DNA from 2 places in the Citrobacter werkmanii genome. Region 2 is predicted to be linked to the other one. Evidence: predicted binding sites of a transcription regulator. Region 2 holds the regulator's gene; the other holds the start of a gene.
What was found. Region 2 encodes Fur, which represses iron uptake genes when iron is present. Its sites were predicted from a motif close to ATAATAATGAGAACNACTATCAA; they were not measured.

Region 1 (6,114 bases), 110 kb from region 2:
AAACCAGCGAACGTTAATTTCCTGCCCGGCGAGGCCTGGCGAAAATAAGGGCTGAATTTGCAAGGTTACTTGGGTTGGGGTGAGGGCGGTAACTTTAGCGCTGGCGAACCCCGGTAACGCCGTAGTGTGTTCCGAAAACGTTTTATACAGGCTCTCCTTTGCGCTGAATGTCAGGGTTAAGGCGAGCGGAAAGGGCAGGCTGGCGTAATGCATAATCTGTCGTTCGTGGTTATCGATAATGCCGTCAGCCAGCTCAACGGCGGTTTGCGGCGTAAAAATGGCTTCTATGTCAATACCCACCGGCTGTCTTGATACCACCGCCAGCGCTGTCGATGCGCTATGGCTGATGCTGCCAAACAGATTTTGCGGCCACAATGGTTGGCGTTGCCTGCCGATGCCGGGCACAGTTTTGATACCGTATTCACGTAATGCATGTACTGCGGCAATACGTCCTGCTAAGTGCTCTGCTTTACGCTTACGTCCACTGGACAGGAGCTGAGCGTGGTGGGGCAGCCAGAGCAGGTCCTGCTCATGGAAGCTGGCGGGATCGAACTCGACAATGTGCAGCGTGTGGTCTGCGAAAGTGAGCGGTGTGTGCGTGGTGAGCATGGTAGTTGTGATTTCCCTCTCCCCGCAGGGAGGAGAGGGGGATACGTTATCAGAAGTGCGTGTTAACGCTCATGAACCACGTCCGGCCCGGTTCGTTATAGGTGTTCGCGCCCGCGCCCGCCATATAGTTTCCGGTCACAATATCGCCCGTGGTCTGGGCATTACCTTCACGCCATAAACGCTTGTCAAAGACGTTATCCACGCCGCCGGTCAGGCTGACGTTTTTCGTCACATCCCAGGTCGCGCTCAGGCCGACGATGCTGTACGGGCTGACTTCACTCGCCGAACTGCCGGTTACCGGTTTGCCCTGGTAATCATATTTTTTCGGCTGCTGTTTACCGTACCAGGTGAAGGTGGATTGCAGCGACAAATCTTTGCGTGCCTGCCAGCTCAGGGTCGAGTTCAGCGTGTACTCAGGAATAATCGACAGGCGTTCGCCGGTCTCTTTATTCTTACTTTGCAGCATGTAAGTGATGTTGTTGGTCCAGGTAACGGTTTCGCTAACCGGCACGTTCAGCGTACCTTCCAGACCCTCAACCACCGCTTTAGGAATGTTTTCCCACTGATAGATATCGGTGTAAGTCGTCTTCCCTTTGCTGGTGATGGACGTTCTGTCGAACGGTACCGTCCCCGCTTCAATCTTGTTGCGGTAATCGTTGCGGAACCAGGTTACCCCGGCCAGCCAGCCGTCACGCTTGAACTCAAGACCAATCTCTTTGTTGATACTGGTTTCGGCCTTCAGATCGTCGTTGCCCATCATGTAGCAACCGATGCCGGTGGCGGAACCGGTGGCGTAGCAACCCTGGCCTTTACTGTACAGAATATAATTCGGGTTGAGCTGATACAGGCTTGGCGCTTTATAGGCGCGCGCAATCCCCATCTTCAGGGTGAAGTCATCGCCCAGACCTTGTGACAGGTTCAGAGATGGGCTCCAGTTATCACCGACGATGCTGTGGTGATCGAAACGCAGACCCGGCGTCAGCATGGTGCTGTCGGTCAGTTCCATGTTGTTTTCAGCAAACAGAGAGAAAATTTCCGCATCGGAGTACGGACTGCGGTTGGTGCTGCTGTAACCTGGGATATCACCGCCCATAAAGGTCTGCGAATTGGAGAGCATATCCTTCATGCGCTGCTGATTCCACTCGGTACCGAGCGTCAGGTTTTGGTTGACCAGCAGGTCCAGTGGAATGCTGATTTCACTGTGCAGCATGACGTCATTCAGGTCGGCATCGACATATTTTTGTGACGCATTCGGGTCAAAGATCCCCTCGGTTCCTCCCGCCAGACCTTCCGGCGTACGGGAGTTACGCGTATGTTCATATTGCACCCAATTGCTGGTGGTAACGCCATTATCCCAGCCGCCGTTCCAGGTCAGAGAGTAGTTCTGACGATAAAGGCGGTTGGTCTCTTTCCCGTAGTTATCTTTCACCAGTTGGTTGGTGTTGGTGTTTTGGGTATCGCCCGCGTACAGGTTGCCCTGGCGGCTATAACCCGCTTCCAGTTCCAGCGACTGGAGCGGGGCGAAATCCCAGCGAACTACGCCGTTAATGTCTTTATTGATAACGCCTTCACGACCGGCCGGTAAGGTATTGGCGTAGGTGCCGGTACGTTCTGACTGATGACCCTGGTTGATATCCCAGGCATCGGCCTGCGTTTTATCCAGATTACCGTACAGACGGAAGCTGAAATCCCCGCCCATTGGGCCGTTCAGGCTAAAGTTGGTACGTTTGGTCGAGCCTTCGTCTTTGTGTTCCGGGGCATTGAAATAGGTATCCCACGAACCGTGCCATTCATTGCTGCCTTTTTTGGTGATGATATTCACCACGCCGCCCGCAGCTCCGTTGCCGTAACGTGCTGCGGCAGGACCACGCAGCACTTCAATACGCTCGATCATTTCCGGTGGCACCCAGGCGGTATCGCCACGGGTATCACGCTCGCCGCGCCAGCCCTGACGCACGGAGTTACGGCTGGTCACCGGCTTACCGTCGATCAGAATCAGGGTGTTTTCTGGACCCATACCACGAATATCAATCTGACGGTTGTTACCGCGCTGGCCGCTGGTTGAGTTGCCGGTCAGGTTAACGCCAGGCATGGTACGGATGATTTCCGCAACATCGCGCGCGGGAGGATTTTTACGGATTTCATCCGCGGTGATGGTTGAAACACCCGGCGCCTGCAGGTTTTGCTGCGCGGCGGTAACGACGATGGTGTCTTCATGAGAGACAGCGGCGTTATCAGTTTGATCTTCTGCCATTGCTGGCAGTGCTACCCCGTAAATCCCTAAATTGACCAATAAGGCCAGTGAATGAATCTTGTTGTTCATTGTATGTCCTGCTGTTCTTTTAGCCACGAGTACCCATGTGCCGTGGTGCGGCATTTGGTCTGATGTCGCCCGCATCCGCGTAAACCCTCCGTTCCAGAAAAAGTACGCAGCGCCAGGTCGGTTTATAAGTGGTGAAAAACTGTGCGCGCTTCCCACAGCGCGACAATACGCTATTGCAAATGCAAATAGTTATCAATAATATTATCAATATATTTCACACTAGATCATAAAAATTCACAGTAAACATGGGGTTATGGCGGTGACGACGTTAAAGACGGGAAGCGAAGCGTGGTGGCAGTCGAAAAAAGGCCCGGAGTGGGAGCGTGAAGAGAACGGAAATTATCGGGTAACCTTCTGGTGGCGTGACCCGCAGGGAACGGAAAAAGAGTCCGCCATTCGTCGTGTGTGGGTCTATATCACCGGCGTCACCGACCATCATCAAAATGTCCCCCCTCAGTCGATGCAACGCATTAACGGTACAAATGTTTGGTGCTGGAGTGTTTCCCTCAGCGCCAACTGGCGCGGTAGCTACTGCTTCATTCCCACCGCGCGGGATGACATTTTTGCCGCGCTGGCGGTGGACGAAACGCCTGACCGAAACGTGCTGCGTGAAGGCTGGCGACAATTGTTACCGCAGGCGATTGCCGATCCTCTCAATCCGCAGAGCTGGCGGGGAGGTCGTGGCCATGCGGTGTCAGCGCTCGAAATGCCAGACGCTCCCGTACAGCCCGGCTGGGATCAGCCTGCGGCTCCCGATTGCCCCGCAGTTTGCCTGCAATGGCACAGCGCTAGGCTTTGCAATACGCGTCGCGTATGGGTATTTACCACCGGTGACGACCAACCAGAAGCACGTCCGCTGGCTATCCTGCTGGACGGTCAGTTTTGGGCGCAAAGTATGCCGGTGTGGCCTGCGCTGGCTTCGCTCACGCACCGCGGAGATCTCCCTCCCGCCGTATATCTCCTGATTGACGCTATCGACACATCTCATCGTAGCCGCGAACTGCCGTGTAACGCCGATTTTTGGTTGGCGGTACAGCAGGAGCTTTTGCCGCTGGTGAAGACGACCACTGCGTTCAGTGACGATCCGCAGTGCACGGTGGTTGCCGGACAAAGTTTTGGCGGGTTGTCTGCGCTGTATGCCGGGCTGAACTGGCCCGCGCGCTTTGGCTGTGTGCTCAGCCAGTCCGGTTCTTTCTGGTGGCCGCATCGCGGCGGTCATCAGGATGGGGCGATTGTTGAACAACTGAAGAGCGGCAAGATCAGTGTTCAGGGGCTGCGTATCGTTCTGGAGGCCGGGATCCGCGAGCCGATAATTTTTCGTGCCAATCAGGCGCTATATGCCCAATTACCCTCTGCACCACAATCTATTTTCTGGCGTCAGGTTGATGGCGGACACGATGCGCTTTGCTGGCGCGGTGGCCTGATGCAAGGGCTAATGACGCTCTGGCAGCCGCTTTCCGAGACGATTTAACCGGACGATGTTCCACGACAGGAGTTGAGTATGGAGTTCAGTAACCCCTTCGATAATCCGCAGGGCCAGTTTTACATTCTGCAAAACCCACAGCGTCAGTTTAGCCTCTGGCCGCAGCAGTGCTCACTTCCTGCTGGCTGGCAAGTCGCGTGCGAACCGCAATCGCAGGAAGCCTGCCAGCAATGGCTGGATGCAAACTGGACCACGCTGACGCCAGCAAACTACGTTGATGTGCAGGAGGCTCCATGACTCAGCGTTTACCGTTAGTCGCGGCTCAGCCGGGGATTTGGATGGCGGAAAAACTCTCCACCTTGCCCTCGGCGTGGAGCGTGGCGCACTATGTAGAATTAACCGGCGAACTGAACGCGCCGTTGCTGGCAAAGGCAATCGTTGCCGGTCTGGAGCTGGCTGATACTCTGGGGATGCGGTTTAGCGAAGATAACGGTGAGGTCTGGCAATGGGTTGATCCTGCGCTCACCTTCGCGGAACCTGAAATTTTCGACCTGCGCGAAAAATCTCACCCACATGAAGCAGCCCGCGCACTGATGCAGGCCGATCTGCAACAGGACTTACGCGCTGATGGCCATAAACCGTTGGTTTTCCATCAGCTCATTCAGGTAGGTGATAACCGCTGGTACTGGTATCAGCGTTACCATCATCTGCTGGTTGATGGCTTCAGCTTTCCCGCCATTACCCGCCAGATAGCCGCCATTTACTGCGCATGGCAGAGTGGCGAACCCACGCCGGATTCTCCTTTTACGCCGTTTGCCGAGGTCGTGGAAGAGTATCAACAGTATCGTCAAAGCGATGCCTGGCAACGTGATGCTACTTTCTGGACCGAGCAGCGTAAACAGTTACCGCCCCCGGCGTCGTTGTCGAACAAACCGTTGCCGGGGCGCTCGGCCAGTGCCGATATTATTCGTCTGAAGCTCACCGCGCCTGAAGGCGCGTTCCGCCAGCTTGCAGCACGTATGCCTGATGTGCAGCGTGCGGATCTGGCCCTCGCGCTGGTAGCGTTGTGGCTGGGACGTTTATGCAGCCGAATGGATTATGCCGCCGGATTTATCTTTATGCGGCGTATGGGATCGGCGGCACTCACGTCCACCGGACCGGTTTTAAACGTTTTGCCCTTTGGCGTGAGGCTGGATGCGGCAGAAAGCTTGCCTGCGCTGGCACAGCGGTTGGCAGGGCAGTTGAAGAAAATGCGCCGACATCAGCGTTATGACGCTGAACAAATTGTGCGCGACAGCGGGCGTGCAGCCGGTACCGAGCCGCTGTTTGGCCCGGTGCTGAACGTGAAAATATTCGATTATCAGCTAAATATTCCCGGCGTTCAGGCGCAGACCCATACCCTGGCGACAGGCCCGGTCAACGATCTTGAGCTGGCGCTATTCCCGGATGAAAACGGTGGGCTGAGTATTGAAATCCTCGCCAATAAACAGCGTTATGATGCCGCGACACTGGCGCAACACGCATCGCGTTTAACCGCGCTTATCGAACAGTTTGCCGACAATCCGGCGCTATGCTGTGGTGAGGCCGGGATGCTGTTGCCAGCGGAGTATGAGCAACTGGCGAAGATTAACGACACGACCGTGGAGATCCCGGCCACGACGCTGAGCGCGCTAGTGGCACAGCAGGCCGATAAAACACCGGATGCCCCGGCGCTGGCCGATGCTCGTTATCAGTTTAGTTATCGTGAAATGCGCCAGCA
Region 2 (6,114 bases):
GCGCATCAGGGTGAAAGCATCATCCGCTTCGTTACAACCTTTGCCGTGGCCACCATCGAGATATTTCAGCGTCAGCGCATCGTGTGAGGCTTCAGCAATCTCGGCGGAACGCGGCATACCCGGAGAGATCTCGCGCCAGAAGCGGATCACGCCCGCCATCAGCAAACCGATCGCCAGAATAAAGACCGAACCAAACATCCAGGCCAGCAGGTTATGCGGGAAAATTTGATAGAAATCCCCGGCCAGCGGAGGATGGAATAGTGAACCTTTCAAACCTATAGCGAGGAGTAAAAACAGGATCAGACCGAAAACCAGCGCCAGCATCACGGTTACGCCCGCGCGACGATAAAGCGCGCCAAAGGCGGCGGGTTGCGCATAATGCTGATAGGTTTCGAGCCGGACCTCCGCCATCGCCTTTGGTACGTTGATGGCAAATTCATGAGGCGGGGCATACTGACACGCGTGCAGGCAAGCGCCGCAGTTATGGCACAAGTTCGCCAGATAGTTGATATCCGCTTTACCGAATTCCAGACGTTGCGTCATCGCCGGGAATACGGCGCAAAAGCCTTCACAATAGCGACAGGCATTGCACACCTGCATCACACGTTCAACTTCAGCTTCCGGTTCGGTGATAATTTGCGCTTCGATGATCAGTTTCTCAAGCTGCTTCATGACGTGTCTCCTTACGTGCGGCCAGCGCGGCTTCTTTTCCGGCAATGCGGCCAAAGGTGGTGCCGATCGACATCCCCACGCCAGCGGTGTAGCCCTTGCCCAACACGTTGCCCGCCATCATCTCTCCGGCGACGAACAGGTTACGGCTTGGAAGCCCGGCAAAATGCACAGCGGCGTGTTCGTTCACTTTTAACCCAAGATAAGTGAAGGTGATCCCTGGCCGCAGGGCATAGCCGTAGTATGGCGGCTGGTCCAGTGGTCGCGCCCAGTGCGTTTTCGCGGGTAGCAAATCTTTGGTGGCGCAGTTATCCAGAACGGTGTGGTCGAACTGACCTGGCTGGCAGGCGTTGTTGTATTGCGTCACGGTGTGGGTAAAACGTTCGGCATCCAGTCCTAACTGAAGAGCCAGCTCTGCCAACGTATTGGCCTGCGCGCCGGGAAAGACCGGCGGCATAAAGTGGCCAATAGCTTTACTGTCGATGATGGAGTAGCCAATCTGCCCTGGCTGTTGAGCGACCAGACGTCCCCAGATGGCGTAGCGTTTGGGCCAGAAATCTTCACCTTCATCATAAAAGCGCTCAGCGTCCCGGTTCACCACTATACCGAGCGAGACGCAGTCCACGCGGGTGCAAATCCCGCCGTCATATAATGGCGCTCTGGCATCAATGGCCACGCAGTGTGACTGGGAGGGATCGCCGATAATGTCGGCTCCGGCATCCATCATAAATTTGAGCAGTACGCCCTGGTTAAAGCGCGTGCCGCGAATCAGGAAGTTATCCGCTGGCCATTCGCCGCGCTTGTTCTCTCCCCATGCTTCTCGTAGCCATTCGCGGTTAGACTCAAAACCGCCAGCGGCAAGCACGCAGGATTTAGCGGTGATGCGCTCTTCGCCTGCCAGCGCCGCCACGAACTCGCCATTACGCAGTTCAAGCGCCTGAACCGGGGTGTTATAGCGGATCTGCACTCCCAGCTTTTCTGCGCTGCGATAATAGGCATTCACAAGGGCCTTTCCACCGCCCATAAAAAAGGCGTTGGTTCGCGCCACGTGTAAAGCGCCAGAGAGAGGTGGCTGAAAGTTAACGCCGTGCTGGCGCATCCAGTCGCGGCATTGTGAAGAGGTACGGATCACCAGACGCGCCAGCGCTTCGTTGGTATTCCCTTCCGTGACGCGCCACAGATCTTGCCAGAATTCTTCTTCAGGATAGCTGTCCACCAGCACATCCTGCGGCGCATCATGCATACAACGTAAATTACGCGTGTGTTGGGAGTTTCCTCCGCGCCATTCCCGGGGGGCCGCTTCGAGCAGGAGTACCGAAGCTCCTTGCTCCCGGGCGGTCAAGGCAGCACATAACGCGGCATTACCACCACCAATCACCAGAACATCAACCATCGTATACTCCATTACCATTTAACTATTTGTTAAATTTGTAATTGAAATGTATACGCACAGCTGGTGCGGGCGCTATGATGTGGTGCTAAACAGTACTTTAGTTATTGTAAAGAGTAGCGCCAGGCCAGCTTCCTGCTTCCACCAGTTGATGCATAACTTTCGTCAGCACCACACGGGCGGCAAGGCCTGCCGGGGTAAGTTCATCGTCAGAGAGGCTGACCAGAAAGTTAGGGCGGCTAAGTATCGGATTATAGACGCCGATCACTCTTAGAGTTTCTTTATCGAGATGGGAGATCGCCGCACCGGGCTGAAGAGTGGCGCCAATGCCACTGCGTACGGCGCGCATCAGTAACGCCAGACCATCAATTTCAGTAGCGATCTCAATATTTAGCGCGTGTTCCTGGCAGATGGCATCCAGCCTGCCGCGCAGACCATGTCCCGGGCTTGGCATGATCAATGGAATATTTGCCAGTTGGGCTGGAGCAATATTGTCGTCGACAATATCAGCCAATAGGGCATGGGTCCCAATCAAAAACAGCCGTTCTTCAAGAATCGGTCTGGCGCTCCAGCGCAGGATCTTTTCTTTTTGAAACACGACAGCCAGATCAATCTGGCGGGTATTAATCATTCGTTCCAGGTTGCCAGAGAGACTTTCCACCACATGCAGGCGAACATCAGCATAGCTTTCCCGCATGGCGTGAATAAATGGCATGCCGAGAACGGAAGCGGTACTGGGGGCCATACCGACGCTGACGTGTCCGGAAAGTCGGGCCTCGCGCGCGGCGAGGATTGCATCGTCTGCATGCCGGAGCGCCAGCTGCGCCTGGGAGTAAAAAGCCAGTCCGGCGCTGGTGGGCGTCACACCGCGCGAGGTGCGTTGAAGCAGACGAATAGCAAGTTCGCTTTCCAGGCGCGTCATTTGCTGACTGAGTGCCGAAACACCGATATTGAGATCGAGCGCCGCGCTACCCATGCTGCCGGTTTCTACAATACGCACAAAATAGCGTAGTTGACGAAGTTCCATTTCAACTCTCCGAATGGCAATTGATTTTTACATTAAAGCAACATTGACGTAGAAGGAAGAGGGGGATGGTCAAATTTGGCCCATAAAAAAAGCCAACCGGATGGTTGGCTTTTCAGAAATCGTCACATTATTTGCCGTCGTGCGCATGCTCATCTTCGCGGCAATCGCCTTCGGCGCAGTGGCCATAAAGATAGAGGCTATGGTTGGTTAAGCGAATACCATGTTTAGCCGCAATCTCACGCTGACGCGCTTCAATGGAATCATCGCTGAACTCGACCACTTTGCCGCAGTCGAGGCAAATGAGGTGATCGTGGTGATGCTGTTGAGTCAGTTCGAAGACGGATTTACCACCTTCAAAATTGTGGCGGGTCACGATACCGGCATCATCAAACTGGTTCAGCACACGATACACGGTCGCCAGACCAATTTCTTCACCCATATCGATCAGGCGTTTGTATAAGTCTTCCGCACTGACGTGATGGTTATCCGGTTCCTGAAGAACTTCCAGAATTTTTAAACGAGGAAGCGTTACTTTCAGGCCAGCCTTCTTTAATGCGGTATTGTTGTCAGTCATGCGGAATCTGTCCTGTAGCTAAACGATTCACTTCATTAACAGAAGTGACAGAAATTGCACTTGAGAAATTGCGTATCATTATAGAACTGCCATGGTTAAATGAAAACAGCAAGTCTCTGGCATATATTGTTAATCAAAACGTGGTATCGCCGACAAACACACTGTGCAACACCCGATTGGCATCCAGCCATTGTACAGGGTCAGACGGAAAAGTTACAAATTTGTAGCAATTATTTTGATTGGTTTTATCTATTGATGCGGCGCAGATGAGGATCTGCGCCGCGCGAAATCAGGCATTGATGATTTCGTCGAGGTGCAGTTCTTCTGAGATCTGCTTAACCCATTTTTCTACGCGTTCAGCGGTCAGCTCCGGCTGGCGATCTTCATCGATAGCCAGACCGACAAAGTGGTCGTCGTCAGCCAGGCCTTTGGACGCTTCAAAGTGATAACCCGCCGTTGGCCAGTGACCGACGATGGTGGCGCCGCGTGGCTCAATGATGTCGCGAATTGTGCCTAACGCATCGCAGAAATATTCTGCGTAATCTTCCTGGTCGCCGCAGCCGAACAATGCAACCAGTTTGCCGTTAAAATCAATGTCTTCGAGGGTAGGGAAGAAATCGTCCCAGTCACACTGCGCTTCACCGTAGTACCAGGTTGGAATGCCGAGCAGCAGAATGTCATACCCTTCCAGGTCTTCTTTGCTGCTTTTTGCAATGTCATGTACATCGGCAACGTCTTTACCAAGCTGTTTTTGAATCATTTTTGCGATGTTTTCGGTATTACCGGTGTCGCTGCCGAAAAAGATGCCAGTGATTGCCATGAGTAAAATAACCTCTTGAAACTTATTGAAATGGTGGTGGCGCATTGCCCACGGATAAGGGCAATCATAGCAGAACAGTCAGGCATGCGGAAACAGCAAACACGCGGGACTGCACTCTGTGCTACACGATTTATGATTTAGAGCAGAAATTCAGACTATGCCTGACCGCGCAATGCGGTGAGTTGGGTCATCAGCATCTCTTCGATGAGTTCACTGCGACTCATGTTGCGCGCCTCGGCCAGCTCGTTTAACGCGTCAACGGCATCAGCGTTCAGTTTCAGTTCGACACGCTTAAGCCCGCGAACTTTGTCACGTTTAAGCTGATTACGTTTATTTATACGTAACTGTTCATCACGCGAGAGCGGATTAGTTTTGGGTCGTCCCGGGCGACGCTCCTGCGCGAACAGATCTAATGTCGTACGGTCCGTTTGTTCTTTGGCCATGATCTTGGTGACTTCGGGGAAACAATCAGCCAGGCGTCCGCCCGGATGGATAGCGCGCCATAATACATCAGCAGGAGAGGCACGCCAACGCCCACGCGCGTAATCGCGCACGGACGCTGAGTTTTTAATCAGTTAGCCGGTTCGTTCAGATAACGACGGATGGCCCGCAGCACTGCTTCAGGTTTTTCCGCATGTACCCAATGCCCCGCGCCTGCGATAACGTGCGCCCGAGCCTGCGGGAATTGTGCCAGCAGTTGCTCGCGATACGCTTCGGTGACATAAGGGGAGTTACCGCCTGGAATAAACAATGCCGGGTGCTCCCATGCCGGGAGGGTTTGCCAACCGACGATATTGGGATATTGATCCCACAATACGGGAACGTTAAAGCGCCACTCGCCGTCAACAAAGGATTTCAGCAGAAACTGAATAACACCTTCCTCTTGCAGATGCTGGCGCATGACGCTTGCCGCCTGCTGGCGCGAGGACGCTTGTGCCTCGGTTACGGCATTGATTGCCGCAAAAATCTCATCGTGACGGCGCACATGATAGTCAACCGGCGCAATATCAATAGCCACCAGCCGATCAATACGATCAGGGGCCAACGCGGTTAACGCCATGACGGCTTTTCCCCCCATCGAGTGACCAATAAAGATCGCTTTTTCGATCTGTCGATCGTCCAGCGTATCCACCAGGTCTTGCGCCATGGCCGCATAATTCATTTCAGGCGATCGGGGCGAGAGGCCATGATTTCGCATATCAACCTGGATGATATCGTGATCGGCCACCAGGGAGCGTGCCAGGATCCCCAGGTTATCCAGGCTACCAAACAGGCCGTGAACCAGGACGATGGGAGAATTATTGTGCAGGTTTTGCGCAGATTGAGCTCGGATATTCAATTTCATGGCAAAGTTCTTTTTTTCACACTCACGGGTTAGGGTATCATGTTGACCATTCTGCCACAGGGCTGCAACAACTACGGTTACTCCGAGTTTTATCAGTCACCAGGCTTGACGCTATCCGCTGTTGGGATTTGCCTTTACACTACGCGTGTTAACCCAACAACTTGTATTCAGCTAAACACTGCACTGGATTAAGATGAAAACGATTGAAGTTGATGATGAACTCTATAGCTATATTGCCAGCCATACCAAGCATATCGGCGAGAGCGCATCCGACATTTTACGGCGTATG

Region 1: the regulator Fur is predicted to act here: its motif matches at 3,112-3,134, upstream of fes (enterochelin esterase).

The regions. Positions count from the first base shown of each region.
Region 1 covers NZ_CP044101.1:1,655,609-1,661,722, forward strand. Annotated here, with positions in the region: gene entD (enterobactin synthase subunit EntD) at 1-609, opposite strand, end outside; gene FOB24_RS08430 (TonB-dependent siderophore receptor) at 659-2,932, opposite strand; gene fes (enterochelin esterase) at 3,186-4,403, shown strand; gene FOB24_RS08440 (MbtH family protein) at 4,434-4,652, shown strand; gene entF (enterobactin non-ribosomal peptide synthetase EntF) at 4,649-6,114, shown strand, end outside.
Region 2 covers NZ_CP044101.1:1,761,861-1,767,974, forward strand. Annotated here, with positions in the region: gene tcuB (tricarballylate utilization 4Fe-4S protein TcuB) at 1-672, opposite strand, end outside; gene tcuA (FAD-dependent tricarballylate dehydrogenase TcuA) at 659-2,062, opposite strand; gene tcuR (tricarballylate utilization LysR family transcriptional regulator TcuR) at 2,160-3,086, opposite strand; gene fur (ferric iron uptake transcriptional regulator) at 3,214-3,660, opposite strand; gene fldA (flavodoxin FldA) at 3,950-4,480, opposite strand; gene ybfE (LexA regulated protein) at 4,636-4,923, opposite strand; gene ybfF (esterase) at 5,052-5,825, opposite strand; gene seqA (replication initiation negative regulator SeqA) at 6,019-6,114, shown strand, end outside.